DNA from 2 places in the Streptomyces sp. NC-S4 genome. Region 2 is predicted to be linked to the other one. Evidence: riboswitches for the same ligand, from Rfam matches in the RefSeq annotation. Region 2 holds a riboswitch; the other holds the start of a gene.
What was found. A riboswitch is a leader RNA that binds a small molecule or an ion and turns the genes downstream of it on or off. The one in region 2 is predicted to bind S-adenosylmethionine.

Region 1 (14,424 bases), 1.3 Mb from region 2:
GGCCCGTCGGACGGTCCGTACGACCACCACGTGCACACGGTGGCGCCCGCGACCGACATCGACGACGGGACGAAGGGGCTCGCCGTCCTCTTCTGCGATCTGGACGGCTTCAAGTCGATCAACGACCGGTTCGGGCACCACACGGGCGACGCGGTCCTGATCGAGGTGGCGCGGCGGCTGACGACCGGTGTCAGGGACGGTGACACCGTCGCCCGGCTGGGTGGTGATGAATTCGTCGTCCTGGCCGACGGCCTGGGCGCCGCCGACGCCGCCGATCTCGCGGTCCGGCTGCGCAACGCCATCATCCCGCCGATCCGGGTGGACGGCCGCGCGGTGCGCGTGGGAGCCAGTTTCGGCATCGGCTGGGCCAGCTGCGGGATGTCCGCCGACGAGGTGCTGCGCTCCGCCGACCAGCGGATGTACATCGAGAAAAGGTCCCGGTCGAAGGCTCATCGCAGGGCCGGCTGAGGCGGTCTGCCGCTCGTGGGTGCACGTGTTCGGGGTAGGCTCCCGGGGGTCGAAAGGAGTGACCTGCGATGACGACGCCCGCGAACAACGGCCCGCACGGTGGGGCGAACAAGCCCGAGGACGACGATCCGTTCGGCTACCTCTACGAGGATGGCCAGGCGGCCGGAGCCACCCCGCCCACGTCGGGCGGTGGATACGGCTATCCCGGAGCGTCGGCCGGCGGTCACCACGGTCCCCAGCCCGGCGTCCCCCGCACCTCGCACCACCAGGTGCGTACGGTCGGCGACCGCAGGAACGGCGGCCAGCGCGGACCCGTCCCGCAGCAGCAGGGCCCGGGTTACCAGGCCCAGTACCAGTCCCCGGAAGCCCTCCAGGCGGGCGGCTACGGCGTTCCGGCGCAGCAGACGCAGACGGTCCCGCAGCCGGGCGGTCACGGAGGCGGTCACGGCGGCGGTCGTGGCGCCGGCGGTGGCTCCAGCCGCCGCGGTCTGCTGATCGCGGCCGTCGCGGTGGTCGCCGTGGTCGTGGTCGGCATCGTCGCGGCGCTGCAGTTCGGCGACAAGGGCAAGGACAAGGACCAGCAGGAGCCCACCGCGAGCGCCGGCCAGCAGTCGGCGGCCCCCCAGAACCCGGCCAGCCCGGCCCCCAGCAGCACGAAGGCCTCGCAGGCCCCGCTGCCGAAGGGCGAGGCGGCCGGTGCGGGCATGTCCATCACGGGCGGTGCGGGCCTGGAGTCCACGGTGCCGGGGGCGAAGAGCACGGGTGGCCAGTACGTCGGTGGATTCAACCGGGTCGGTGCGGCGGTGACCTGGACGCTGGACGTTCCGAAGGCCGGGAAGTACAAGTTCTACGTCCGGTTCGGCATTCCGGGTGAGGACGCCAACGGCACGCTGACCGTCAACGGCAAGGCCAACGAGGCGCCGATCAGCATGCGCAACTTCGCCAAGTCGCCCAAGGGCGACTGGGAGAAGGGCTGGCAGACGACCTGGGGCCAGGTGAACCTCGAGAAGGGCGCCAACACGATCAAGCTGTCGTGCGAGACCGGCAACAGCTGCAACGTCAACATCGACCAGCTGTGGCTGGAGAACTTCTGATCCCCAGGGGTTTCGCCCGGTCCGTCGCTCCACCGACGCCCTGAACGAGTCCGGCTCCACCGCATGCGCGGGGGAGCCGGACTCGCGCGTTCACCGGACTTCTAGCCGCAGTGGACCCAGCCGCTGCCACCGTCGTGCTCCTTCTCCAGGTAGCTGGAGTTCTCCCTCAGCCAGATGCCCGTGACCATGCCCCAGACCTGGACGCACCGGCCCGGCGCCTTGAGGTAGACGGGGCCCGCGAACTGGGTGTAGGAGCGCTGCCCGTCGGCGACGCTGTTGCCGGCGGAGTCCTTCAGCGAGACGCCCATGCCGTCGGTGACCTTGAACCGGGAGTCGCGGCGCACGATCGCGCAGTTCGTGCCGTTGGAGCTGTTGTAGTACAGGAAGACGACGCCGGCTCCGGAGGCTCCCTCGTTGTCGCCGAGCGGGTAGGCGTCCTGCTGGCGGTACCCGGCGCCGCAGGAGCCGCTGTTGATCGTCTGGGCCTGTGCGGGGACCGCGGCGAGGCCGGCGATGGCCACGACTCCGGTGATGATGGCGAGCGCCCTGCGGGAAAGTCGGTTCATGTGCTTTACCTTGCGTTTTCGTGGATCAAAAGCGTCCGTGATCATGATCGACGGAATCGTGATCCTAGTTGGCCGAAAACGGGTCGCTCGCCATGAACGTGCTCTCAAAGGTGTTGCGTGCGCGACATTTTGAGGAAGGGTCAGCAAAAACTGCTGGATCGTCAGCCGCCGGCGGTGACGCTCACGCCCTGCCGCAACTCCTCGTAGACGCCGGGGTCGAACTCCCCCGCCGCCGGGGCGAGGACGGTGGCCGCCGAGAGGGCGACCGCACGGGTGAGGCGTTCCGGCCAGTCCAGGCCCTCCGCCAGCGCGGACAGCAGCCCGGCGACCGCGGAGTCGCCGGCTCCGGTCGGGTTGCCGGACAGCCGGCGCGGCGGGGCGGCCTGCCAGCAGCCCTCGGCGGTGGCGGCCAGCAGGCCCGCCGGGCCGAGGGAGGTGACCACCGCGCGGGCGCCCCGGCGGCGGGCGTCGCGGGTGGCGGGGACCGGGTCGCGGGATCCGGTGAGCTCGGCCAGTTCGGCGGCGTTCGGCTTGATGATCTCCGGGCGGGCGGCCACCCCTCGGCGCAGGGCCTCGCCGCTGGTGTCGAGCAGCACGGGCACCCCGGCCGCGCGGGCCGACCGGACGAGCAGCGCGTAGGCGCCCACCGGCACGCCCGGCGGGAGGCTGCCGCACAGGGCCACGGCGCGGGCGCCGCGTACGAGGTCCTCGTAGCGGGCCAGGAACCGCGACCACTCGCCGGCGGTGATCTGCGGGCCCGGCTCGTTGAACTGCGTGGTGTCGCCGGAGGCCGCGTCGGCGACGGCGACCGTGCGGCGGGTGTTGCCCGCGCAGGGCACCAGGGCGTCGACCACGCCGGGCGAGCGCGCCAGCAGCCCCCGTACGACGGAGCCGACGGGCCCGCCGGCGAAGCCCGTCGCGGTCACCTCGTGGCCGAGGGCGGCCAGGACGTGCGCGACGTTGATCCCCTTGCCGCCGGGGCGTTCGGTGACGGTGGAGACCCGGTGCGCGGCGTGCGGGAGCAGCCGCGGCACTCGGTACGTGACGTCGAGCGCGGTGTTGAGCGTCACGGTAAGGATCATCGGCACTCCCGGGTCTGATGCTGCCGGGATCATGCCAAACACAGGGCGGTCGGCCCAGTCCCGGGGCCGACCGTTTTCCCTCCGTGCGGCCGCCCGGCCGTCAGATCGGCGGTCAGGAGGCCGGGCTGACGATCCATTCGCCGCGGCGCATGACTCCCTTGATGTCGAACGCGGCGTCCAGCACGACGAGGTCCGCGTACTTGCCGGGCTCCAGCGAGCCGATCTCGTCGTACAGGCCGATCAGTTTGGCCGGGTTGGCGGAGATCGCCTGGACCACGGACTCCACCGGCAGCTTGTCGAGGGTCACCGAGCGCTTGAAGGCGGTGTCCAGGGTCAGTGTCGAGCCGGCGATGGAGCCGCCCTCCACCAGCCGTGCCACGCCGTGCTTGACCTCGACCTCCAGCGGGCCGAGGTGGTAGGTCCCGTCGCCGAAGCCGGCCGCGTCCATCGCGTCGGTGATCAGCGCGACGCGGTGGGCGCCCGCGTGGTGGAAGGCCAGTTCCAGGGCCGCCGGGTGCAGGTGGGTGCCGTCGTTGATGAGCTCGACGGTGATCCGCTCGTCCTCCAGCAGGGCGGCGATCGGGCCGGGTTCGCGGTGGGCGAGGGGCGGCATCGCGTTGAAGAGGTGGGTGGCCACGGTCGCGCCCGCGTCGATGGCGGCGCGCGTCTGCTCGTACGTGGCGTCCGTGTGGCCGATCGCCGCGACGACCCCGTGTTCGGCGAGCAGCCGTACGGAGTCCAGGCCGCCCGGCAGCTCGGTGGCGAGGGTGAACATGCGGGCGGCGCCGTGCGCGGCGTCGATCAGCTTGCGGACCTCGGCCGGGTCGGGGTCGCGGAGCAGGTCCTCCTTGTGGGCGCCCTTGCGGCAGGGGTTGATGAACGGCCCCTCGAAGTGGATGCCGGCGATCTCGCCCGCTTGGGTCAGCTCGGCGAGCAGCCCGGCGCGGCGGGCCAGTTCGTCGAGGTCCCCGGTGACGGTGGAGGCGACGAGGGTGGTGGTGCCGTGCTCGCGGTGGGTGCGCACGCCCTTGAGGACGTCCTCGGCGGTGCCGGAGGTGAACGAGGCGCCGCCGCCGCCGTGGTTGTGGATGTCGACGAAGCCGGGGACGATCCAGTGCCCGCTCAGGTCGACGTTCCGGGCACCCTCGTGGGCGCTGCCGGCGATGCGGTCGCCGTCGACGATGACCCTGCCGTTCGCCACCGTTCCGGTGGGCAGCACCACCCTGGCGCCCGAAAGAACAGTGCTGTGCGCGCTTCCGGACATCAGGCAGGTACCTCCGTGGCGAGTAGGTCCCAGGCGAGCAGCCCTGCGCCCAGGCATCCGGCGGTGTCCCCGAGGGCAGCCGGAACGATGTGGGGGAGCCGCTGGAACGTCACGCGCTCCTCCACGGCCGTCCGTAGTGGGGTGAACAAGGTCTCCCCGGCCTCCGCCAGCCCGCCGCCGATGATCAGCGTGCGCGGGTCCAGCAGGGTGATGGCGGTGACCAGTCCGTCGGCGAGGGCGCCGACGGCGGCCAGCCAGACCTCCCGGGCGCGTGCGTCCCCGGACGCGACGGCCTCGGCGCAGTCCGCGGCGTCGGCCTCCGGGTCGCCGGAGGCGGCCGCCCAGGCGCGGCTGACGGCCGCGGCGGAGGCGAGGGTCTCCAGGCAGCCGTGCTGGCCGCAGCCGCAGGCGGGGCCGCCCGGGCGCACCACGATGTGCCCGATCTCGCCCGCGTAGCCGTGGGCGCCGGCCTCGATGCGGCCGGCGATGCCGATGGCTCCGGCGATGCCGGTGCCGAGCGGGACGAAGAGGAAGCGGTCGGCGCCCCGGCCGGCGCCGATGCGCCCCTCGGCGAGTCCACCCGTGCGCACGTCGTGGCCGAGGGCCACGGGGATGCCGCCGAGGCGGCTGCTGAGCAGGGCGCGCATCGGTACGTCGCGCCAGCCCAGGTTCGCCGCGTAGACGGCGATCCCGTGCTCGGCGTCGACGATGCCCGGGACGGCGACGCCGGCCGCCGAGGCGGGCCGTCCGAAGCGTTCCCGGCCGGTGTCGAGCAGCTCGGCGGCGAACTCCTGGATCGTCTCGACGACGGCGTCGGGGCCCCGCTCGCGGCCGGTGGCCCGGCGTGCTTCATGGAGCAGGGTGCCGTCGTCGGCGACGAGGGCGGCCTTCATCCCGGTGCCGCCCACATCGAGGGCGATGACGTGTTTCACGGGTTTCACAGAGACAGTCTCGCGTGCTCGGCGGGGAAAGGTCTAGTCCAATGGGGGAGATTGTTGAGCGGCCATACAAATTCGGGGCACAGGTCGGGAGCCCGATGTGGACGAGCCGCCAAAGTGGTGTAGACCTTACGTGGATCGTACGTACAAGAAGGGGTGGATGGAGAACTGTGAAGGGCCGTTACCTGAGCCTGGCCGCGTCCGGCGCCGTGCTGTGCCTGACTGCCGTGACGCTGACGGGCTGCGGAGCCCTCGACGGGCTCACCGGAGACAACGAGGTGACCCTGCGGGTCGTGGCGGCCGATTACGGGGACAATCCGCAGAACTCCTCCGAGGCGTACTGGAAGGACCTCGCCACGGGCTTCGAGAAGGCCAACCCGGGCACCAAGGTCGAGGTCAGCGTCTACTCCTGGTCCGAGGTCGACGCCAAGGTCGCCGAGATGGTCAAGGCCGGCAAGGCCCCCGACATAGCCCAGATCGGCGCCTACTCCGACTACGCGGCCGCCGGCAAGCTGTACTCGGCGGAAGAGCTGCTCTCCGTGAAGACCGAGGCCGACTTCCTCGGCCCGCTCGCCGACGCCGGCAAGGTCAAGCAGGTCCAGTACGGCATGCCCTTCGTCTCCAGCACCCGGCTGCTCTTCTACAACGAGAAGCTCCTCGCGGACGCCGGTGTGATCGGCAAGGACGCCAAGGGCTGGCAGCCGAAGAACTGGGCGGACCTCGAAGCCGCCGCCAAGAAGCTCAAGGCCGCGAACGTGCCCACTCCCTTCGCGGTCCCGCTGGGCCGCGAGGAGGCACAGGCCGAGACGATGATGTGGATGCTCGCGGGCGGTGGCGGCTACACCGACAACGAGGAGTCCTACGCGATCGACTCCGCCCCCAACGTCAAGGCGCTGGAGTTCCTGCGGGACAAGATGGTCGGCCAGGGGCTGACCGGCCCCGTGGAGCCCGGCAAGCTGGACCGCCAGGCCGCCTTCGACGGCTTCACCAAGGGCGAGGTCGGCATGCTCAACGGGCACCCGACCCTGCTCAAGCAGGCCGCCGCCAAGGGCGTGAAGTTCGGCATGGTGCCGCTGCCCACCTCCGACGGCAGTGACCAGCCCGCGATGGGCGTCGCGGACTGGATCATGGCCTTCAAGAACGGCCACCGCCAGGAGTCCGGCAAGTTCCTGGACTTCCTGTACCAGCCGAAGAACGTGACGGCCTTCACCGAGAAGTACGACCTGCTGCCCGCCACCACCAGCGGCTACCAGGCCAAGCAGGCCGCCACGGGCGGCTCGGCCGCGCAGCTGAAGCCCTTCCTGACGGCCCTGCCGAACTCCCGGCTGTACCCGGTCGGCAAGAAGTCCTGGGCGGGCGTCAGCGAGGACATCAAGCAGAACATCGGCAAGACCGTCCAGCCGGGCGGACAGCCCGCGAAGGTGCTGGAGCAGATCGCCACGGCCGCCCGGGCGTCGGACCCGCGCTGACCGGTGGCGGCGGGCCAGGTGTCAGAGCGCGGCGTTAATCTGGCGGTATGACGGACGAGGGGCAGCTGACGGCCACGGAGGCCGCGGTGCTCGCGTACGAGGGACGCACCTGGCCCGGGCCCGGAGCCAAGGAACGGGCCATCCGGGAAGGGCTGGGGATGACCCCCGTCCGCTACTACCAGTTGCTCAACGCACTGATGGACGACCCGCGGGCCCTGGCCCACGCCCCGGGCACGGTCAACCGGCTGCGCAGGATCCGCGAGGCCCAGCGAGCCCGGCGATAGCCGTAGCCGTGGCACCGCCCGGCCGTTAGGGTCGTGCGTATGGGGAGTCATCCGCACGACCTGCCGATGCCCGTCACCGCAGCCGGACGCGAGGGACTCGAAGCCCTGCTCCGCGTACCCCGCCGGTCCGTGGTCGCCCTGGACTTCGACGGCACCCTCGCCGACATCGTCCCGGACCCGGACCAGGCCCGAGCCCACCCCGGAGCCGTCCCGGCCCTGTCCGCACTCGCACCCGAGGTCGACTCGGTGGCGGTGATCACCGGCCGGCCGGCCGGTGTCGCCGTCCGATACGGAGGCTTCGCCGGAGTCCCGGGCCTCCAGCACATGGTCGTCCTCGGCCACTACGGAGCCGAACGGTGGGACGCCGTCACCGGCATCGTCCACGCGCCCGCCGAGCACCCCGGCGTGGCGGCGGTCCGGGCGGAGCTGCCGGGGTTCCTGGACTCCATCGGGGCCTGGCGCGGTACCTGGATCGAGGAGAAGGGCCGGGCCCTGGCCGTGCACACCCGCCGGGCGGAGGACCCGGCGGCGGCGTTCGCGGCACTGCGGGAGCCGCTGGCGGAGCTGGCGGCTCGGCACGGGCTGATGGTCGAGCCGGGGCGGGCGGTGCTGGAGCTGAGGCCGCCCGGCATGGACAAGGGCGTCGCCCTGACCGAGTTCCTGGCGGAGCGGGACGCGGAGGCGGTGCTGTACGCGGGCGACGACCTGGGCGACCTGGCGGCGTTCTCGGCGGTCGAGAAGGGCCGGGCCGACGGCCTGCCGGGGCTGCTGGTGTGCAGCGGCTCCGCGGAGGTGCCGGAGCTGGCCGCCCGGGCCGACCTGGTCCTCCCGGGCCCGGGCCCGGTCGCCGCCTTCCTGGCCGCCCTGGCCGAGGCCATCCGCACCTGACCGCCGACTGCTGGGGCTCTGCCCCGAACCCCCGCGCCTCGATCGCCGGCGGGGCTGGATTTTCCAGCCCCTCCGGCGATTGAGGAGCGGGGTCTGGGGCAGAGCCCCAGCAGCGGTGCCGCAGGCGGACGAGGTCAGGCCAGGGCCGCGAGCTGGGCCTCGAACCAGGCCGTCGGGGGGAGGGTCGTCGCGGCAGCGGCGAGGCGTTTGGTGCGCTCCGTGCGCTCGGCGGCCGGCATGGCCAGCGCCGCGTGCAGCGCGTCCGCCGTCTGCGTCACGTCGTACGGGTTCACCGTCAGCGCGTCCTGGCGGAGCTCCTCGTACGCCCCCGCCCCGGTGGACAGCACCAGCACGCACCCCGCCTCCGACACCACCGGGATCTCCTTCGCCACGAGGTTCATCCCGTCCCGCACCGGGTTCACCAGCGCCACGTCCGCCAGCCGGTACGCCGCCAGCGAGCGCTCGAAGTCGTCCTTCACCGACACCAGCACCGGCTGCCAGTCCTCCGTGCCGAACTCCGCGTTGATCTCCGCCGCCAGGTCCTTCACCGACTGCGTGTAGTCCCGGTACCCCGTCAGGTCCTGCCGCGACGGGTACGCCGACGCCAGGTGGACCACCCGGCCACGCCACTGCGGGCGCGTGGTCAGCAGCTCCCGGTAGGCCCACAGGCCGCGCAGGATGTTCTTCGACAGCTCCGTGCGGTCCACACGGACGATCGTGCGCAGGCCGTCGACCTCCGCCCGCAGCTCCGCCAGCTTGGCGTTCACCTCCGGCCGGTGCGCCAGCGCCCGCAGTTCGTCCCCGTCCACGCCCAGCGGGTACGCGCGCACGTGCGTGGTGCGGGTCGGCCACACCGTGTACCGCCGGTGCTCCACCACCGCGCCGTCGCGCACCTCGGAGCGCCCCCACGCGTCGTCGAGCCGCGCCGATCCGAGGAACTCGGCCGCCCAGGCCTCGGTGTGGAAGCCGAGCACGTCCGCGCCGAGCATGCCCCACAGCAGGGTCTCGCGGACCGTGTCGGGCAGCATGGCGAGATAGCCGGGCGCGGCCCACGGGGTGTGCGTGAAGTGCGCGATCCGCAGGTCGGGACGGAGCGTCCGCAGCAGTCCGGGCACCAGGGCCAGGTGGTAGTCCTGGACCAGCACCCGCGCGCCCTGTCCGGCCTCCTCGGCCAGGGCCTCGGCGAAGGCCTGGTTGTAGCGCTCGTACGACTCCCACCGCCGGCGGAAACCGGTGTCGAAGACCGGTTCGCGCGGGATGTCGTACAGGTGGTGATGTGTGAACCACAGCACAGAATTGGCGATTCCGTTGTACGCGTCGTCATACATCGTGGGATCGATATCCAGCATCCGGACGCCCGGCTCGGACACGCCCCGGCGGACCGCCTCCCGGTCCGCGTCCGACAGCGCCGCGCAGATCCACAGCGCCTCCGGCTGCTCGGCGAGGGCCGTGGAGAGTCCGGAGACGAGACCGCCCCCGCCGCGCCGGGCGCTGAGCGTCCCGTCCTCGGCGACGGCGTAGGAGAGGGGGCCGCGGTTCGCGGCGACGAGCACCTGGGAAGCCATGCCGCCAACCTAGCCCGGCCCGCACCCGCTCAAACCGTACGTTCGCTCACGCCACGCGACGCAGCGCGTACTCCTCGATGCCCGCCATCGGCGGCCGCTCCTCGGTGTCCACCGGGTACGTCCGGGGCCGGAAACCCTCCGGCCCGCGCTCGAACTGCGTGAGCTCGGGCCGTACGAGGTGCCCGCGCGACAGCCGTACCTGCGCGGTGCGGTAGATCGCCGCGGCCATCCGGCCCAGCGCCTGCCCGTCCTGGTGGCGGTGGACCCGTACGCCCACGTCCACCTGTGCCAGTGCGTCCAGCCCGACCGTGTGCAGCGCGTCGACCAGCAGGCCCAGCTCGACGCCGTAGCCGACGGGGAACGGCAGCCGCTCCAGCAGGGAGCGGCGTACGGCGTACTCGCCGCCCAGCGGCTGCACGAAGCCGGCCAGCTGCGGCCAGTGGAGGTTGAGGAGCGGGCGGGCGACCAGCTCGGTGACCCGGCCGCCCTGGCCCGGGGCGTCCCCCAGCGGCCGGTCGTACATGGCCTTGACGAACTGCACGTCGGGGTCGGTCAGCAGCGGTCCGACGATGCCGGAGACGAAGGCGGCGGAGAAGTCCCGCAGGTCGGCGTCGACGAAGCAGACGATGTCCCCGTCGGTGGCCAGCAGCGAGCGCCACAGCACCTCGCCCTTGCCGGGCAGTGCCGGGACGCGGGGCAGGATCTCGTCGCGGTGCACCACCCGGGCCCCGGCCTTCGCCGCGGTTTCCGCGGTCCGGTCGGCGGAGCCCGAGTCGATGACGACCAGCTCGTCCACCAGGGGGACCGGCAGTCCCTCGATCAGCTCACGCCGGATGACTTCGACGATCGCGCCGACCGTCGCCTCCTCGTCCAGTGCGGGCAGCACCACGCTGACCGTGGTCCCGGCCGCCCGTTTCCGGTCGAGCAGCTGGTCGAGCGGTCGGTCGGCGGCGGACCAGGAGCGGTCGGCCAGCCATCGCTCCACCTCTTCCAGCACCCTCAGCACTCCCTGCGTGTCGGCGATATTCGCCCTTATGTGATCCATCTCGCGGTTCGGACGCCTGTCTCAACCGCGCGGGCCTTCGGTTACAGTCTTGAACAACGCGAAGGACCACCGCATGCCGGGGGTCCCCGCGCACAAACGCACCGGCGCGCCACAGAGCGCGTGTGCCGGTGCCATACCGCTCATCCAGAGGGGCAGAGGGACACGGCCCGTTGAAGCCCCGGCAACCCTCCAGTCGGTTCTCGCGATCGCGCGTCAGCGCTCGTCAGCGAGGTCCCCGGCTAGGGAAGGTGCCAATTCCGTCTCATGGCGAAGTGCGCCATGGGGAAGATGAGGAGAAAGGGCCTCGCCATCATGGCTGCACAGACTGTCGCCACCTCTGTTGATCTCGGACCTGCCAACGGCCTTTCCTGTCGCGAGTGCGGTACCCGCTTCGAGCTCGGCCCCATCTTCGCGTGCGCCGAGTGCTTCGGACCGCTGGAAGTCGCCTACGACCTGCCGACCGGCGACCCCGAGGCCCTGCGCGCCGCGATCGAGGCCGGCCCCAACAACATCTGGCGCTACGCGCCGCTGCTGCCCGTCCCCGCCGACGTGGCGTCCAAGCCCAGCCTGAACCCCGGCTTCACCAAGCTCGTGGACGCGGCCAACCTGGCCAAGGAACTGGGCATCACCGGCAAGCTCTACGTCAAGGACGACTCCGGCAACCCGACGCACTCCTTCAAGGACCGCGTCGTGGCCATCGCCGTCGAGGCCGCCCGCGCCTTCGGCTTCACCACCCTGTCCTGCTCCTCGACCGGCAACCTGGCCGGCGCCGTCGGCGCCGCGGCCGCCCGGGCCGGCTTCCGCTCCTGCGTGTTCATCCCGCACGACCTGGAGCAGGGCAAGGTCGTCATGGCCGGTGTGTACGGCGGCGACCTGGTCGGCATCGAGGGCAACTACGACGACGTCAACCGCTTCTGTTCCGAGCTCATCGGCGACCCGCTGGGCGAGGGCTGGGGCTTCGTCAACGTGAACCTGCGTCCTTACTACGGCGAGGGCTCCAAGACGCTCGCCTACGAGATCTGCGAGCAGCTCGGCTGGCAGCTGCCCGACCAGATCGTGATCCCGATCGCGTCCGGCTCGCAGCTGACGAAGATCGACAAGGGTCTGCAGGAGCTCATCAAGCTCGGCCTCGTCGAGGACAAGCCGTACAAGATCTTCGGCGCCCAGGCCGAGGGCTGCTCCCCGGTGTCCACCGCCTTCAAGGCCGGGCACGACGTGGTCCGCCCGCAGAAGCCGAACACCATCGCCAAGTCCCTCGCCATCGGCAACCCGGCGGACGGCCCGTACGTCCTGGACATCGCCCGCCGCACCGGCGGCTTCGTCGAGGACGTCACCGACGAGCAGGTCGTCGAGGCCATCAAGATCCTCGCGCAGACCGAGGGCATCTTCGCCGAGACCGCGGGCGGCGTGACCGTCGGCGTGACGAAGAAGCTCATCGAGGGCGGGCAGCTCGACCCGACGCTGACCACCGTCGTCCTCAACACCGGTGACGGCCTCAAGACCCTGGAGGCGGTGGCCGCGGACAGCGGGCAGACCGCCACCATCCGTCCGAGCCTGGACGCGTTCCGCGCCGCCGGCCTCGCCTGATCCTCTTCCTCCTGCACCCGGAAAGGCAGTAGCGCCATGAGCGTCAACGTCCGCATCCCCACCATCCTGCGCACCTACACCGGCGGCGTCGCCGAGGTCCCGGCCGAAGGCGCGACCCTCGCCGAGGTCATCGCGTCCCTGGAGCAGAACCACCCGGGCATCGCCGCGCGCGTCCTGGACGACCAGGGCAAGCTGCGCCGCTTCGTGAACGTCTACGTGAACGACGACGACGTGCGTTTCGAGGGCGGGCTGCAGGCGGCGACGCCGGACGGCGCCGGCGTCTCGATCATCCCGGCCGTCGCCGGCGGTTGCTGAGCATCCGGACCTAAACCGAAATTGCCCCCTCCGCAAAAGCGGAGGGGGCAATTCTGCTTGATTGGGCACGGTAGGGTTGGGGAAGTCCCCTCCGCTGTTTTTGCCCGCCGCATATGAACGGGCCGCCTGAGGGTCGACATCGGGCCAATGTGCGGGTGCGGTATGGGGCTTTGGCGAGATATGTCAGGCCCGAGTTGCCCTGGAGTATGGCAACTTTTCACTCTATTTCAACGTTTCTCGGTGTCCAGAATTCTCATCGGAATGACCTGTTGCAGACCGCATCCGCGCAGATACATTCAGCCTCGGTCGACGCGTTCCGACGCAAGTTCTGACCCGGGATCGTGAAGTGCGTTCCTGCGCAAGGGCCAGTAATAGGGGAGTTAGGCATGGCTCAGGGCACCGTCAAGTGGTTCAACGCGGAGAAGGGCTACGGCTTCATCGCGGTCGACGGTGGTGCGGATGTGTTCGTCCACTACAGCGCCATCCAGATGGACGGGTACCGCACCCTTGAAGAGGGTCAGCGGGTCGAGTTCGAGATCTCGCAGGGCCAGAAGGGTCCGCAGGCGGACATGGTCAAGCTCGCACTCGGCTAGTCCTGGAGCGATCGACCACCGACGCACAGTCTTCAGCGAAGACCTGGAACACCACGAGGGGCCCACATCCTGGACACGGGATGGGGCCCCTCGTGGTGTGCCCGGTAGTAGCAGGGCAACACCTCAAGCCGCTTGCGCCCACCCGTCACCCGACCGCCACCCCTCTTTGGGGCTTCTTCGAAGCCGCTTGCACTCTCGGGGGTCGAGTGCTAATCATTGGCGTTAGCACTCTCCGGTTGAGAGTGCTACTGAACGAGGACCGGGTCGGTGAGGCCCGCAGGGTCCGGCGGGAAGGAACCGCCGGGCACGCAGGCCGTCCGTCGCGGGCGCGGGCGCGGTCCAGGAGCAATCCACCGCTGTCCGGGAGGACCACTTCAGATGGCCAAGATCATTGCGTTCGACGAGGAGGCCCGCCGCGGCCTCGAGCGTGGGATGAACCAGCTCGCCGACGCCGTCAAGGTCACCCTTGGCCCCAAGGGTCGCAACGTCGTCCTTGAGAAGAAGTGGGGCGCCCCCACGATCACCAACGATGGTGTCTCCATCGCCAAGGAGATCGAGCTCGAGGACCCGTACGAGAAGATCGGCGCCGAGCTGGTCAAGGAAGTCGCCAAGAAGACGGACGACGTCGCCGGCGACGGTACGACCACCGCCACCGTCCTGGCCCAGGCGCTCGTCCGCGAGGGTCTGCGCAACGTGGCCGCCGGTGCCAACCCGATGGCCCTCAAGCGCGGTATCGAGAAGGCCGTCGAGGCCGTCTCCGCCGCCCTGCTCGCCCAGGCGAAGGATGTCGAGACCAAGGAGCAGATCGCTTCCACGGCCTCCATCTCCGCCGCCGACACCCAGATCGGCGAGCTCATCGCCGAGGCCATGGACAAGGTCGGCAAGGAAGGCGTCATCACCGTCGAGGAGTCCCAGACCTTCGGTCTGGAGCTGGAGCTCACCGAGGGCATGCGCTTCGACAAGGGCTACATCTCGGCGTACTTCGCCACCGACATGGAGCGTATGGAGTCGGCTCTCGACGACCCGTACATCCTGATCGTCAACTCCAAGATCGGCTCGGTCAAGGACCTGCTGCCGCTCCTGGAGAAGGTCATGCAGTCCGGCAAGCCGCTGCTGATCATCGCCGAGGACGTCGAGGGCGAGGCGCTCTCCACCCTGGTCGTCAACAAGATCCGTGGCACCTTCAAGTCCGTCGCCGTCAAGGCCCCGGGCTTCGGTGACCGCCGCAAGGCCATGCTCGGTGACATCGCCATCCTCACGGGCGGC
Region 2 (14,424 bases):
TCTGGTTCTTCGGGCACCCAGAGGTGTACATCATCGCGCTGCCGTTCTTCGGAATCGTTTCCGAGATCATCCCGGTCTTCAGCCGTAAGCCGATGTTCGGCTACATCGGCCTGATCGCCGCGACGATCGCGATCGCCGGCCTCTCCGTGACCGTGTGGGCCCACCACATGTACGTCACCGGTGGTGTGCTGCTGCCGTTCTTCTCCTTCATGACCTTCCTGATCGCGGTACCGACCGGTGTGAAGTTCTTCAACTGGATCGGCACCATGTGGAAGGGCTCGCTGTCCTTCGAGACCCCGATGCTCTGGACGATCGGCTTCCTGGTCACCTTCACCTTCGGTGGTCTGACCGGCGTCATCCTGGCGTCGCCCCCGATGGACTTCCACGTCTCCGACTCGTACTTCGTCGTCGCGCACTTCCACTACGTCGTCTTCGGCACCGTGGTGTTCGCGATGTTCGCCGGCTTCCACTTCTGGTGGCCGAAGTTCACGGGCAAGATGCTGGACGAGCGCCTCGGCAAGATGACGTTCTGGACGCTGTTCATCGGCTTCCACGGCACCTTCCTGGTGCAGCACTGGCTGGGTGCCGAGGGCATGCCGCGTCGTTACGCGGACTACCTCGCCGCCGACGGTTTCACCGCGCTGAACACGATCTCGACGATCAGCTCGTTCGTGCTCGGCCTGTCGATGCTGCCGTTCATGTACAACGTCTGGAAGACGGCCAAGTACGGCAAGAAGGTCGAGGTCGACGACCCGTGGGGTTACGGCCGTTCGCTCGAGTGGGCGACGTCCTGCCCGCCGCCGCGGCACAACTTCCTCACCCTGCCGCGGATCCGTTCCGAATCCCCGGCGTTCGACCTGCACCACCCTGAGATCGCGGCCCTCGACCACCTCGAGGACCACAGCGTCGCCGCCAAGGCCGTCACCGGCGGCAAGGAGGCCGACAAGTGAAGATCCAGGGCAAGATGTTCCTCTGGCTCTCCTTCTTCATCCTGATCATGGCCGTCGTGTACGGCGTGTGGTCGAAGGAGCCCGTCGGTACCACCGCGCTCTTCCTGGCCTTCGGCCTGAGCGTCATGATCGGCTACTACCTGGCCTTCACGGCCAAGCGTGTCGACGAGATGGCCCAGGACAACCTGGAGGCCGACGTCGCCGACGAGGCGGGCGAGCTGGGGTTCTTCTCCCCGCACAGCTGGCAGCCGCTCTCGCTGGGCATCGGCGGTGCGCTCGCCTTCCTGGGCGTCGTCTTCGGCTGGTGGCTCATGTACTTCTCGGCCCCGATCATCATGATCGGCCTGTGGGGCTGGGTGTACGAGTACTACCGCGGTGAGAACCAGAACCAGTAGCAGCACCTTCGCGGCCCCGCCGCGGAGCACCAGGGGCCCGGGCCCCTCCTTCGGGAGGAGCCCGGGCCCCTCGTTTGCAGTCACCCCGCGCGCCGGATTTGTCATATCTTCATAGCGTTGGCTCCATGAAGCACTCACCGCGTCTTTGGACGGTACTCAGCTGCTCCCTGCTGGTCGCGTCCCTCGGGGCCGGCGCCACCGCATGCGGGTCCGGCGACAAGAACCCGCTGTCAGCCCGCCCGTACGACGCGGGCGATCAGGTCGCCTTCAACCAGAGCGCCGGCAAGCGCCCCGTGAACCCCGACCGGCCCCTCGAAATCACCGCCAAGAGCAGCGGCGGCCGGATCACCGATGTGCTGGCCGTGGACACCCACGGCCGCCGCCTGGCGGGCGAACTGAGCGCCAAGGGGGACCGCTGGCACAGCACGACCCCGATGGCCTCAGGCGTCCGCTACACGGTCATCGTGAGCACCGAGGACGAGCGGGGCGCCCCCGGCCAGCGCACGCTCACCTTCGACACCACCCCGTCCAAGGGGATCCTGAAGGTCGAATTCGGTCCGGACGAGGGCAAGTACGGCGTCGGGCAGCCCATCACCGCCGAACTCAGCGAGCCGGTCAAGGACAAGGCCGCCCGCGCCATCGTGGAACGGGGCCTCGTCGTCGACGCCCCGCCCGGCGTCGAGGGCGCCTGGCACTGGGTGGACGACAAGAACCTCCACTACCGGCCCAAGGACTACTGGCCCGCCAACTCCGCCGTCTCCGTACGGAGCAACCTGGAAGGCGTCAGGATCACCGACGAGCTCCACGGCGCCGTCGCCAAGCCGCTGAAGCTGGAGATCGGGGACCGGGTCGAGGTCACCACCGACGCCTCCTCGCACTACCTCACGTTCAAGCGCAACGGAGAAGTGATCAACACCATCCCGGTGACCACCGGCAAGCCCGGCTTCTCCACCCGCAACGGCATCAAGGTGGTGCTGGGCAAGCAGTACTTCGTACAGATGCGCGGTGACACCGTCGGCATCGGCGGCAGCGAGTACTACAACCTGCCCGTCTACTACGCCACCCGCGTCACCTGGAGTGGTGAATACGTCCACGCCGCGCCGTGGTCCGTCGGCTCCCAGGGCTACGAGAACGTCAGCCACGGCTGCACGGGCATGAGCACCGGCAACGCCGCCTGGTTCTACGAGAACATCACCGAGGGCGACATCGTCCAGGTGATCAACAGCATCGGCGACGACATGGACGTCTTCGGCAACGGCTTCGGCGACTGGAACATGGACTGGAAGGACTGGCGCCAGGGCAGCGCCCTGCTCAAGGGCACCCAGGAAGGCCGCAGCCCGGTCGACCAGGCCCGCCTGCGCCCCACCGTCTAGCCGGTGCCGGTCCCTCCCTCCGGACGGCGTCCGGGGGGAGGGGAAGTTACCGGCCCGTTCACCCGTACGGCTCCCTCAGAGGCCCACAGGGGCCCCTGAGGGGGTGTATCAGGCGTCCAGGGACAGACGGGTCCTCAGGAGGCCCGCCAGGGTGTCCGCGAACTCCACCGGGTCCACCGGAAGGGTCACGGCGGCGTCCGCGCGGCTCCACGTGGCCAGCCAGGCGTCCTGGGGGCGCCCCATCAGCAGCAGCACCGGCGGACACCGGAAGATCTCGTCCTTGATCTGCCGGCACACCCCCATGCCCCCGGCCGGAACCGCCTCGCCGTCCAGCACGCACACGTCGACACCGCCCGCGTCCAGCTCCGTCAGGACCGCCGGCAGCGTCGCGCACTCCAGGAACTCCACCGGCGGCAGGTCCGCGGCGGGCCTGCGTCCTGCCGCCAGCCGCACCTGCTCCCGGGTGCCCGCGTCATCGCTGTAGACCAGAACCCGCGCAGTCGCCCGCATTTCGTTCCTCCACGTGGCCGTGAATCACGTTGATGTTGCGCGGGATGCTACTCCTCCCGCTGCGCCGTCAACATCGCTTCGAACATGTCGCAGGTGACCGCGCGCAGGGCTCATCTGATGGGCCGTTCGGGCCTTGCACACGCCCCTGACACTCCGAACGGCACCCCCCGGGGTGAGGGCGGGATAAGCGACCGACATAATGTCGGTCGTGGCGACAGCAACGACAGTAGATACCGGGCACGCGCACCCGACGGTCAACCGGCCGAACCTCGTCAGCGTCGGAACCATCATCTGGTTGAGTTCCGAGCTGATGTTCTTCGCGGCCCTCTTCGCGATGTACTTCACCCTGCGATCCGTGATGGGTCCCGAGTTCTGGACAGAACAGGCCGACGCCCTGAATCTGCCCTTCTCGGCGACGAACACGACGATCCTGGTGCTTTCCTCGCTCACCTGCCAGCTCGGCGTATTCGCCGCCGAGCGCGGTGACGTGAAGAAGCTCCGGACGTGGTTCATCATCACGTTCGTCATGGGTGCGATCTTCATTGGCGGCCAGGTGTTCGAGTACACCGAGCTGGTCAAGCATGAGGGCCTGTCCCTCTCGTCTGACCCCTACGGCTCGGTGTTCTACCTGACCACCGGCTTCCACGGTCTGCACGTGACGGGCGGTCTCATCGCCTTCCTGCTGGTCCTCGGCCGGACGTACGCGGCCAAGAGGTTCACCCACGAACAGGCCACGTCGGCCATCGTCGTGTCCTACTACTGGCACTTCGTCGACGTCGTCTGGATCGGCCTCTTCGCGACGATCTACCTGATCAAGTAGCGAACACGTCACCGGGCAAGACCCGGCACTCCATCCAGACACACCGACGCAGAAGATCCTGACACCGGGGTAATCCGTGAAAAAGCTCTCCGCACGACGACGCCATCCGCTGGCGGCGGTCGTCGTTCTACTCCTCGCGCTGGCGGCCACTGGGGGGCTGTACGCCGCCTTCGCCCCCGCGGGCAAGGCGCAGGCCGATGAAACCGCCCAGTCCCTCGCCATCGAGGAGGGCAAGAAGCTCTACGCCGTGGGTTGCGCAAGCTGCCACGGAACCGGCGGTCAGGGTTCCTCTGACGGCCCGAGCCTGGTCGGCGTCGGCTCCGCGGCCGTCGACTTCCAGGTGAGCACGGGCCGCATGCCCGCCCAGCAGCCCGGCGCCCAGGTGCCGAAGAAGCCCGTCATTTACGACCAGGCGCAGATCGACCAGCTGGCCGCGTACATCGCGTCCCTCGGTGCCGGTCCGATCACGCCGACCGCGAAGCAGTACGACCCGGCGGGCGCCGACATCGCCAACGGTGGTGAGCTCTTCCGCAACAACTGCGCGCAGTGCCACAACTTCACCGGCGAAGGCGGCGCGCTGACGAACGGCAAGTACGCCCCCAACCTTGAGGACGTCTCGCCGAAGCACATCTACGAGGCCATGCAGACCGGCCCGCAGAACATGCCCTCCTTCCCCGACAGCACCATGCCGGAGAAGCAGAAGAAGGACATCATCGCGTACCTGGAGAACGTCAACGGCGAGAAGTCGACCAGCCCCGGCGGCCTGAAGCTCGGTGGCCTCGGCCCCGTCTCCGAGGGTCTGTTCGGCTGGATCTTCGCCCTGGGTGCGTTGATCGCTGTCGCCGTCTGGGTCGCGGCCCACACCGCTAAGGCCAAGAAGTCATGAGTAGCCAAGAGATTCCCGAAGACAAGCACCTGCCGAGCGAGCAGGGCGACGCCCACCACGGCGTAGCGGTCGCGGACGACCCGTTCGCCGACCCGGGCCTGCCGGTCCACAAGCCGCGCATCCAGGACATCGACGAGCGGGCGGCGAAGCGCTCCGAGCGCACCGTCGCGATGCTCTTCACGCTGTCGATGCTGGCGACGGTCGCCTTCATCGCGTCCTACGTGATCTTCCCGGTCGACAAGATCGTCTACATCTTCCCCATCGGGAAGGTCAGCGCGCTCAACTTCTCGCTGGGCATCACCCTGGGCGTGGCCCTCTTCTGCATCGGCGCGGGCGCGGTCCACTGGGCCCGCACCCTGATGTCCGACGTCGAGGTCGCCGCCGAGCGCCACGAGATCGCCGCTCCGCCGGAGGTCAAGGCGCAGGTCCTGCAGGACTTCGCCGACGGCGCGAACGAGTCCGGCATCGCCCGGCGTCCCCTGATCCGCAACACGATGCTGGGCGCGCTGGCCATGCTGCCGCTGTCCGCCGTCATGATCATGCGCGACCTGGGCCCGCTGCCCGAGGACAAGCTGCGCAAGACCCTGTGGGCCAAGGGCAAGCTGCTCATCAACCAGAACACGATGGAGCCGCTGCGTCCCGAGGACGTCCTCGTCGGTTCGCTCACCTTCGCCATGCCGGAAGGCCTGGAGGAGGAGCAGCACGACTTCCAGGTCCAGATCGCCAAGGCCGCCCTGATGATCGTCCGCATTCAGCCGGAGGACATCAAGGACAAGAAGGAACTGGAGTGGTCCCACGACGGGATCGTGGCCTACTCCAAGATCTGCACCCACGTCGGCTGCCCGATCAGCCTGTACGAGCAGCAGACGCACCACGTGCTCTGCCCGTGCCACCAGTCCACCTTCGACCTCTCCGACGGCGCCCGTGTCATCTTCGGCCCGGCCGGTCACGCGCTTCCGCAGCTGCGGATCGGCGTGAATGACGAAGGCTTCCTCGAAGCGCTCGGCGACTTCGAAGAGCCCGTCGGTCCTGCATTCTGGGAGCGCGGATGAGCACCAGCGTCAACAACGAGCGCAAAGCGCCGGCCGGCGAGCGCGTAGCTGACTGGGCGGACGGCCGCCTGGGCATCTACAGCCTCGCCAAGGCCAACATGCGCAAGATCTTCCCGGACCACTGGTCCTTCATGCTGGGTGAGATCTGCCTCTACAGCTTCATCATCATCATCCTCACGGGTGTGTACCTGACGCTGTTCTTCCACCCGAGCATGAACGAGGTCGTGTACCACGGCTCGTACGTGCCGATGCAGGGCGTCATGATGTCCGAGGCCTTCGCCTCGACGCTCGACATCAGCTTCGACGTCCGTGGTGGCCTGCTGATCCGTCAGATCCACCACTGGGCGGCGCTGATCTTCGTCGCGGCCATGGTCGTGCACATGATGCGCGTCTTCTTCACCGGCGCGTTCCGCAAGCCGCGTGAGGTCAACTGGATCTTCGGCTTCCTGCTGCTGGTCCTCGGCATGTTCACCGGCTTCACCGGTTACTCGCTGCCGGACGACCTGCTCTCGGGTACCGGTGTCCGCTTCATGCAGGGCGCCATCCTGTCCGTCCCGGTCGTCGGCACGTACCTGTCGATGTTCCTGTTCGGCGGGGAGTTCCCGGGCGGCGACTTCGTCGCACGGTTCTACTCGGTGCACATCCTGCTGCTGCCCGGCATCATGATGGGCCTGCTCGTGGCCCACCTGATCCTGGTCTTCTACCACAAGCACACCCAGTTCGCGGGTCCCGGCAAGACGAACAACAACGTCGTCGGCATGCCGCTGCTGCCGGTCTACATGGCCAAGGCCGGAGGCTTCTTCTTCCTGGTCTTCGGTGTCATCGCGGCCGTCGCGGCGATCGCCTCGATCAACCCGATCTGGGCGCTCGGCCCGTACCGCCCGGACAACGTGTCCACCGGCGCGCAGCCCGACTGGTACATGGGTATGCCGGAAGGCCTGATCCGAGCCATGCCCGGCTGGGAGATCAACATGTGGGGCCACACGCTCGTCCTGGGCGTGTTCATCCCGCTGCTGCTCTTCCCGCTGGTGCTCGGTGCGATCGCCGTCTGGCCGTTCATCGAGTCCTGGGTCACCGGGGACAAGCGCGAGCACCACATCCTGGACCGCCCGCGCAACGTCCCGACCCGTACGGCCTTCGGTGTCGCCTGGATCGCGGAGTACATCGTGCTCCTCATCGGCGGCGGCAACGACATGTTCGCCCAGTACTTCCACCTGTCGATCAACTCGATCACCTGGTTCGTCCGGATCGGCTTCTTCGTCGTCCCGGTCCTCGCCTTCATCGTCACCAAGCGGATCTGCCTCGGCCTCCAGCGCCGGGACCACGACAAGGTGCTGCACGGTCGCGAGACCGGCATCATCAAGCGTCTGCCGCACGGTGAGTTCGTCGAGGTCCACGAGCCGCTCCCGCAGGGCAAGCTGCACACCCTCACCGCGCACGAGCAGTACAAGCCCGTCGAGATCGGCCCGACGGTCGACGAGAACGGTGTCGAGCGCAAGGTGAAGGCCACCGAGAAGCTGCGCGCGAAGCTCAGCAAGGGCTTCTACGCCGAGGGCAACCAGATCCCGAAGCCCACGGTGGAGGAGTACAAGGAGATCCAGTCCGGCCACGGCCACCACTGATCCCCGCATGAACGCATGAGGGACTGATTCCGGTCAGTCCTGGTGTCGCCACGGCGAGAGCCCCGTCCAGTGTCTGGACGGGGCTCTTTGCCGTAACCGGGGCTGGATAGGCTGAACCCTGACCGATCAGACGTGGAATCCTCCACCGACAGCAGGAGCGGACCATGAACGTTGCGACCCCGGCAGGCGGCGACAGCGTGGCGGCCCGTGGCTGGCCGGGCGTTCTCGACGCCCTGCTGACCGGCCAGGACCTGCGCGCGGAGGACACCGCCTGGGCCATGGACCGGATCATGCGGGGGGAGGCCACCGACGCCCAGATCGCCGGCTTCACGGTCGCGCTGCGGGCCAAGGGGGAAACGGTCGAGGAGATCAACGGCCTCGTACGGGCGATGTACGCGCACGCCAACCTCATCGAGGTGCCGGGCCGCACGGTGGACATCGTCGGCACCGGCGGCGACGGGGCCAAAACGGTGAACATCTCCACGATGTCGGCCGTCGTGGTGGCCGGGACCGGCGCCAAGGTCGTCAAGCACGGCAACCGGGCCGCGTCCTCCGCGAGCGGCTCCTCGGACGTCCTGGAGAAGCTCGGGGTGAACCTCCACCTGAGCCGGGAACGGGTCGTGGAGGTCGCCGAGCAGGCCGGCATCACCTTCTGCTTCGCCGTGAAGTTCCACCCGGCACTGCGCCATGTGGCCGCGGCCCGCAAGGAACTGGGCATCCGGACCTTCTTCAACGCGCTGGGCCCCCTGACCAACCCGGCCCGGGTACGCGCCCAGGCGACCGGCGTGGCCGATCCCCGGATGGCCCCGATCATCGCGGGCGTGCTCGCCGAGCGCGGCTCGTCCGCGCTGGTCTTCCGCGGTGACGACGGCCTGGACGAACTGACCACGACGTCGACCTCGCGCGTCTGGTGGGTCCGCGACGGCAAGGTCTCCGAGCAGGCCTTCGACCCCCGTGACGTGGGCATCTCCCTGGTCGACGTCTCCGCCCTGGCCGGCGGGGACCCCTCGTACAACGCGGACGTGGCCCGCCGCCTGCTGGCCGGCGAGACCGGCCCGGTCCGCGACGCCGTCCTGCTGAACTCGGCGGCGGCCCTGGTCGCCCTCGACCCGGGCCCGGGCACCCTGGAAGAGCAGATCACGGCCGGTATCGCCCGGGCGGCGCAGTCCATCGACTCGGGTGCGGCCCGAGCCGCCCTGGAGCGCTGGGTGACGGCCAGCAACGCCTAGACGGTCTGGGCCGAAACGGCGCGAGGACGACGACCCCGGTCCACCATGCGGACCGGGGTCTTGCGTACGCGCGATCATGTGGCAGGATGCTGACCAGGTCACGAGTGACAGCGTTTAGGCCCCGGCTTGCTGTCCGGCAACCCTCCTTCCGTGGCGGGGTGCCCCGGGTGATGACCAGGTCGTAGGCAGCAAGGCCTACGGCAAGCGCGGATCCCTCGACACCAGGGGTCCTGGTCTTCTCGAGGAGCTTTTTCCGTGAGCAAGCGAATGCGATAGGGCGACTCCGCCCCCACTTCAACCCTCGGACCAGGGTCGCTTCCGTGTACCCCCGCCCAGCGCGTCCGAGGACTCTCCCGTACCCCGGACGGCCGCAGAGCCGTACCCGCGTACGGGCACACCGAAGCCATTCAGCCCTGCCTGCCGGGAGATACCGCCATGTCCGCATCCCTGAACGCCGCCGTCGCCACCGCCGCCGCAGCCACCGCCGACCCCGCCTGTGCCGAGCCGCTCGCGGTCCTCGGCCGGGACGTCACCGTCCCGCTCGTCACCGGCGGCGAGGTCACCTACGCGGCCCTCGACTACGCGGCCAGCGCCCCCGCCCTGCAGCGCGTCTGGGACGACGTGGCCGCGTACGCCCCGTACTACGGCAGCGTGCACCGCGGCGCGGGATACCTCTCGCAGCTCTCCACCGACCTCTTCGAGCAGAGCCGGGTCACCGTCGCCGAGTTCCTCGACTGCCGCCCCACCGACCAGGTCGTCTTCACCCGGTCCACCACCGACTCGCTGAACCTGCTCGCCGCCGTACTCCCCGCCGACTGCCAGGTGTTCGTCTTCGAGACCGAGCACCACGCCTCGCTGCTGCCGTGGACGAACGCCCACGTCACCTACCTCAACGCCCCGCGCACCCCGGCCGAGGCCGTCGCCACCCTGGAGCGGGCCCTCGCCGACCGCGACCCCTACGGACCGGCCCTGGTCTGCGTCACCGGCGCCTCCAACGTCACCGGCGAGCTGTGGCCGGTCAGGGAACTCGCCGCCGCCGCGCACGCCCACGGCGCGCGCATCGTGCTGGACGCCGCCCAACTGGCCCCGCACCACCCCGTCTCCGTGCAGGAGCTGGACGTCGACTGGGTCGCCTTCTCCGGGCACAAGCTCTACGCGCCCTTCGGCTCGGGCGTGCTCGCCGGCCGCGCCGACTGGCTCCAGCAGGCCGACCCCTACCTCGCGGGCGGCGGCGCCTCCCGGAAGGTGGCCCGGCGCGAGGACGGCGGCGTGGACGTCGAGTGGCACACCACCGCCGCCCGCCACGAGGCCGGCTCCCCGAACGTCATCGGTGTCTACTCCATCGCCTCGGCCTGCAAGGCCCTGACCGAGGCCGGCTTCGAGAACCTCGTCGCCCGCGAGCAGCAGCTCATCGCGAAGGTCCGGGAAGGCCTGGCGGAGGTCCCGGCGGTCCGGATCCTCTCCCTCTTCGGGGACGACGCCCCGCGGGTCGGCGTCATCTCCTTCGTGGTGGACGGCTGGAACAGCTCCCACTTCGCCGCCGCGCTGTCCGCCGAGTACGGGATCGGCGTACGCGACGGCCTGTTCTGCGCCCACCCGCTGGTGCGCACCCTGCTGGGCAGCGAGCCGCAGGCCCAGGGCGAATGCGGAGCCCCGGAGGCCGCCCCGGGCGAGCGCTCCCTCAACGCCATCCGCGTCAGCTTCGGCGCCGGGACCCCCGACGAGCACGTGGAGCGCTTCCTCGGCGCCGTGCGGGAACTGGTGACCTCCGGAGCCAAGTGGCAGTACCGCACGGAGGAAGGCCGCTGCGTCCCTGCCGTCTGACGGGGCGCGCCGCCGCTTCCCCTGCGGGGTGCTCGGCGGTTGGTGGTGCGGGCTGTCCCCGCGGGGGCTGCGCCTCAATCGCCGGCGGGGCTTGGAGGGGTGGGGCGGGGCCCCGCACGAGGGTCTCCTCGGCTCGGCGCGCGCGGCCCTGTCTCGGCCAGACGGCCATGGTCGCGCCTCGTCCTGCGGGGACCCTCCTGCGTGTCCCCGCCCCACGGCAGAGCTTCGACAGCGACGGCCCGCCCTCTTCCCGGAGAGCCTGCGCCGCCGGGCGGGGGGAACCCGGCCGTCTTCCCGGTGGGCATGCGGCTGAGGGGTGGGGGGACGGGGCGGGGTGTCCCCGCAGGACGAGCGCGCACCACCGAGCACAGCCGAGACATGCCGTACCGCGCGAGCCGAGGAGACACCCCGCCCCGGCCCCCCGCCCCGACCCCGGCCGACAGGCCCGCACCATCCAGCCCCGCCGGCGATTGAGGCGCGGGGTCCGGGGCAGCGCCCCGGCAGACGGCCCGAGCCGCCCAAGCCGGCGCTAGGCGTCCAGGCCGATCGCGAACGCCGCTTCCAGGTCGTGCTGGGAGTACGTGCGGAAGGCCACGTGGGTGTCCGTCGCCTCGACGCCCGGGATCTTGCTGATGCGGCCCGGGATGATGTCCGCCAGGTTCTCGTGGCGGGCCACGCGGACCAGCGCGATCAGGTCGTACGTCCCCGTGACGGAGTAGACCTCGCTGACGTTCTCGAGGGCGGCGATGGACTCGGCGATCTCGGGGATCCGGTCCACGCTGGTCTTGATGAGCACGATCGCGGTGATCACGGCTGGCTGTCTCCCTCGGTGGCCGTCGCTGGTCGCCTCACTCTAGTCGTACCCCGATAGCGGGCCCACGCGTAGAGGAAGCCGACCGAGAAGCCCACCAGATGGGCCAGATAGGCGACTCCCGGCCCGCTGTCGGCCCGCTGCGCCGCCACCCACTGGAGGGCGAACCAGAACAGCAGCACCATCCACGCCGGGAACCGCAGCGGCAGGAAGAAGAGGAACGGGAAGAGGCTCGTCACCCTCGCCCGCGGGAGCAGGAAGAGGAAGGCGCCCAGGACGGCCGAGATCGCGCCGGAGGCCCCGACCAGCGTCTGCGGAGAGCCCGCGTTGGCCGCCGCGTACGCCGCCATCGCCAGATACCCCGTACAGAGGTAGAAGGCGAGGAACGCCGGGCGGCCCATCCGTTCCTCCGCCATCGCGCCGAAAACATACAGAAAGAGCATGTTTCCGAGCAGATGCAGCCAGCTGCCGTGGACGAACAGCGCCGTCAGCGGGGTCAGCCAGGCGCGGGGCCCGCCCGTGAACAGCTCGTCCGGGACCACGCCCCAGCGCCGGAAGTAGGCCGTTCCGGCGGAGAGCAGCTCTTCCCCCGTGCCGTAGGCCTGGTTGAACCCCGAGGCCGGGCCGAGCAGGAACACCACCGCGCAGCCCGCGATCAGCGCATGGGTGACCACCGGTCCCCGGGCGGCCTCGCGAACGGCCCGCCACCTTACGATCATGTGACAGAGCATGACGCAAGCGGACCCACCTGAAGCGGTGGCAGGCCGTAGGGTTACGAGCTGCGGTCCGCAGGACGACGCATACGGCGGCGCGGGCGGCTTTAATTGAATCAGCTACGAAGGAGAGAGCGGCCCGATGACGGTTCCCCTGCCGACCGACACCACCCGGTGGCGCTGCACCCTGTGCGGCAATCTCACGCGCTTCGACGTGACCCGTTCGTCGAAGGTCGTGGAGTACGTCCACCTGGACCTCGCCGGGGAGCCCAAGGTCGAGGAGCGCGAGGTGGTCAATGAGACCATCGAGTCGGTCCGCTGCCGCTGGTGCAACGCGGTGGACCAGATCGAGCTCGTGGACAGGCCGGGCGCGGACTCCTGACGGAGGCGCACCCACAGGAAGATCACGGTAGGGGTGACGGATTGTGGAGCCAGCAAGCGGCGCTGAGCCGGCCGACGCGGCCGGCGACGCCGCCGAGGCGCTCGACCACCCGCTGCCGGAAGGCGTGCGGCGCCGGGTCGTCGCGCTCGTCTCGGATGCCTTCGGCGCGCTGACGGTCGCGGACCTCCCGGCGCAGCTGCGCCAGTACGCCCGGTTCACCCCGACCCGGCGCGCCAAGTTCGCGGGCAACGCCATGGCCGCGGCGGTCGAGACCGACCCCGTGTTCCGCAGCCGGGTCGCCGAGAAGCTGCGCGAGGCGCAGGCCGACCTGGCCACCGCGCTGGAGGCCGGCGCGCCCCCGGCCGCGGCGGATCCGCTGGACGTGGCGGCCGCCGCCTTCGTCCTGCGCCCGGCCGGCTGGGTCAAGCTGGTGGCCGCCGCGGGCGAGGAGGCGCAGCGCGCCGACGCCGAGCGGGTCGGCGAGGAGACCCGGCGCGAGCTGGAGCGGCTGCGCGAGGAGCTGGCCCACGCGCGGGAGCTGCAGCGTGCGGGCGGGGAGCAGGTCCGGGGCGAACTGGACGCCGCCCGCAAGGAAGCGGAATCGCTTCAGCGCAAGCTGCGCAGTGCCCTCAGCGACGTCAAGCGGGGTGACGCGGCCCTGCGCAAGGTGAATGCGGAGATCGACGGGATCCGCGGCGACGCGGCCGCCAGGGTGGCGGCCGCCGAGAGCGAGACCCGGCGGCTCAAGGCCCGTCTCGCGGAGGTGGAGGCGGCGTTGGAGACCTCGCGCCGGGCCACCCGCGAAGGGCGCAGCATCGAGGACATGCGGCTGCGGCTGCTGCTGGACACCGTGCTGGACGCGGCCCAGGGGCTGCGCCGGGAGCTGGCCCTGCCGCCGGTGAACACCCGCCCTGCCGACACGGTCGACGCGGTGGAGCCGGGCCGGATGACGCCGAAGGACATCGCGGCGCGGGCCCTCTCGGAGACCGATCCGGCGTTGCTGGACCAGTTGTTGGCGCTGCCCCAGGCCCATCTGGTCGTCGACGGCTACAACGTGACCAAGACGGGCTATCCGACGATGCCGCTGGAGAAGCAGCGGCTGCGGCTGCTGGGCGGGCTGTCGATGCTGGCCGCGCAGACCGGCGCGGAGATGACCTGTGTCTTCGACGGGGCGGAACTGGCGGCCCCGGTGCTGCTCGCGCCGCCGCGCGGGGTGCGGGTGCTGTTCTCCAAGGCCGGGGTGACGGCGGACGAGCTGATCCGCCAGCTGGTGCGCGCGGAGCCGCCCGGCCGGCCGGTGGTCGTGGTCTCCACGGACCGGGAGGTCGCCGACGGGGTGGCCAAGGCGGGCGCGCGCCCGGTGACGTCCGCATTGTTGCTGAAGCGGCTTTCGCGCGTTTCGTAACTCCTTGCCGCAATGCCCGAATTGGTGGGACTCGCGGGGGACGCACCGTCAAGTGACCTGCACAGAGCGTGCGCTGTAGGTAAAGAACCTGGTCGGGCGGCGAGTTTTTTCCCGGCAGGATTTGAACTGATCACAGATGGGTCACTAGGGTCTGCTCAAACCTTCGTGCGGTAGATCACTCATTCGGGGTGGCAGCGAAGGTGCTGCCGAGTTGCGTTCTTCGGCGGCTCCCAGGAAGAAGGAGCTCGCCTTCGTGGCGTCCCACCGTCGACCCAAGCAGCCGAACCGCGCTCGTGTGACCGTGCTCACCTCGGTCGCGGCCGCGGCCGTCGCCCTCACCGCGCAGAGCGCCTCCGCCGCGCCGGCGAAGCCGAGCAAGGACGAGGTCAAGAGCCAGGTCGACGCGCTCTACGAAGAGGCGGAGCAGGCCACCGAGAAGTTCAACGGGGCCA

Region 1: linked by a shared signal. The riboswitch ahead of thrC (threonine synthase) and the one ahead of ACXNSR_RS11570 (aminotransferase class V-fold PLP-dependent enzyme) in region 2 are both predicted to bind S-adenosylmethionine.

What each region holds. Positions count from the first base shown of each region.
Region 1 covers NZ_CM135937.1:3,976,861-3,991,284, reverse strand. Annotated here, with positions in the region: gene cdgB (diguanylate cyclase CdgB) at 1-468, shown strand, start outside; gene ACXNSR_RS17540 (CBM35 domain-containing protein) at 537-1,562, shown strand; gene ACXNSR_RS17535 (hypothetical protein) at 1,664-2,128, opposite strand; gene ACXNSR_RS17530 (1-phosphofructokinase family hexose kinase) at 2,290-3,210, opposite strand; gene nagA (N-acetylglucosamine-6-phosphate deacetylase) at 3,323-4,474, opposite strand; gene ACXNSR_RS17520 (ROK family protein) at 4,474-5,406, opposite strand; gene ACXNSR_RS17515 (extracellular solute-binding protein) at 5,583-6,881, shown strand; gene ACXNSR_RS17510 (DUF3263 domain-containing protein) at 6,929-7,165, shown strand; gene otsB (trehalose-phosphatase) at 7,205-8,053, shown strand; gene ACXNSR_RS17500 (alpha,alpha-trehalose-phosphate synthase (UDP-forming)) at 8,188-9,618, opposite strand; gene ACXNSR_RS17495 (glucosyl-3-phosphoglycerate synthase) at 9,665-10,615, opposite strand; SAM riboswitch class I at 10,801-10,958, shown strand; gene thrC (threonine synthase) at 10,976-12,250, shown strand; gene ACXNSR_RS17485 (MoaD/ThiS family protein) at 12,287-12,565, shown strand; gene ACXNSR_RS17480 (cold-shock protein) at 12,952-13,158, shown strand; gene groL (chaperonin GroEL) at 13,537-14,424, shown strand, end outside.
Region 2 covers NZ_CM135937.1:2,651,298-2,665,721, reverse strand. Annotated here, with positions in the region: gene ctaD (aa3-type cytochrome oxidase subunit I) at 1-950, shown strand, start outside; gene ACXNSR_RS11610 (cytochrome c oxidase subunit 4) at 947-1,345, shown strand; gene ACXNSR_RS11605 (L,D-transpeptidase) at 1,471-2,718, shown strand; gene ACXNSR_RS11600 (hypothetical protein) at 2,827-3,228, opposite strand; gene ctaE (aa3-type cytochrome oxidase subunit III) at 3,428-4,048, shown strand; gene qcrC (cytochrome bc1 complex diheme cytochrome c subunit) at 4,125-4,934, shown strand; gene qcrA (cytochrome bc1 complex Rieske iron-sulfur subunit) at 4,931-5,986, shown strand; gene qcrB (cytochrome bc1 complex cytochrome b subunit) at 5,983-7,608, shown strand; gene trpD (anthranilate phosphoribosyltransferase) at 7,773-8,837, shown strand; SAM riboswitch class IV at 8,934-9,050, shown strand; gene ACXNSR_RS11570 (aminotransferase class V-fold PLP-dependent enzyme) at 9,273-10,661, shown strand; gene ACXNSR_RS11565 (Lrp/AsnC family transcriptional regulator) at 11,191-11,472, opposite strand; gene ACXNSR_RS11560 (rhomboid family intramembrane serine protease) at 11,469-12,191, opposite strand; gene ACXNSR_RS11555 (hypothetical protein) at 12,328-12,567, shown strand; gene ACXNSR_RS11550 (NYN domain-containing protein) at 12,608-13,972, shown strand; gene ACXNSR_RS11545 (C40 family peptidase) at 14,226-14,424, shown strand, end outside.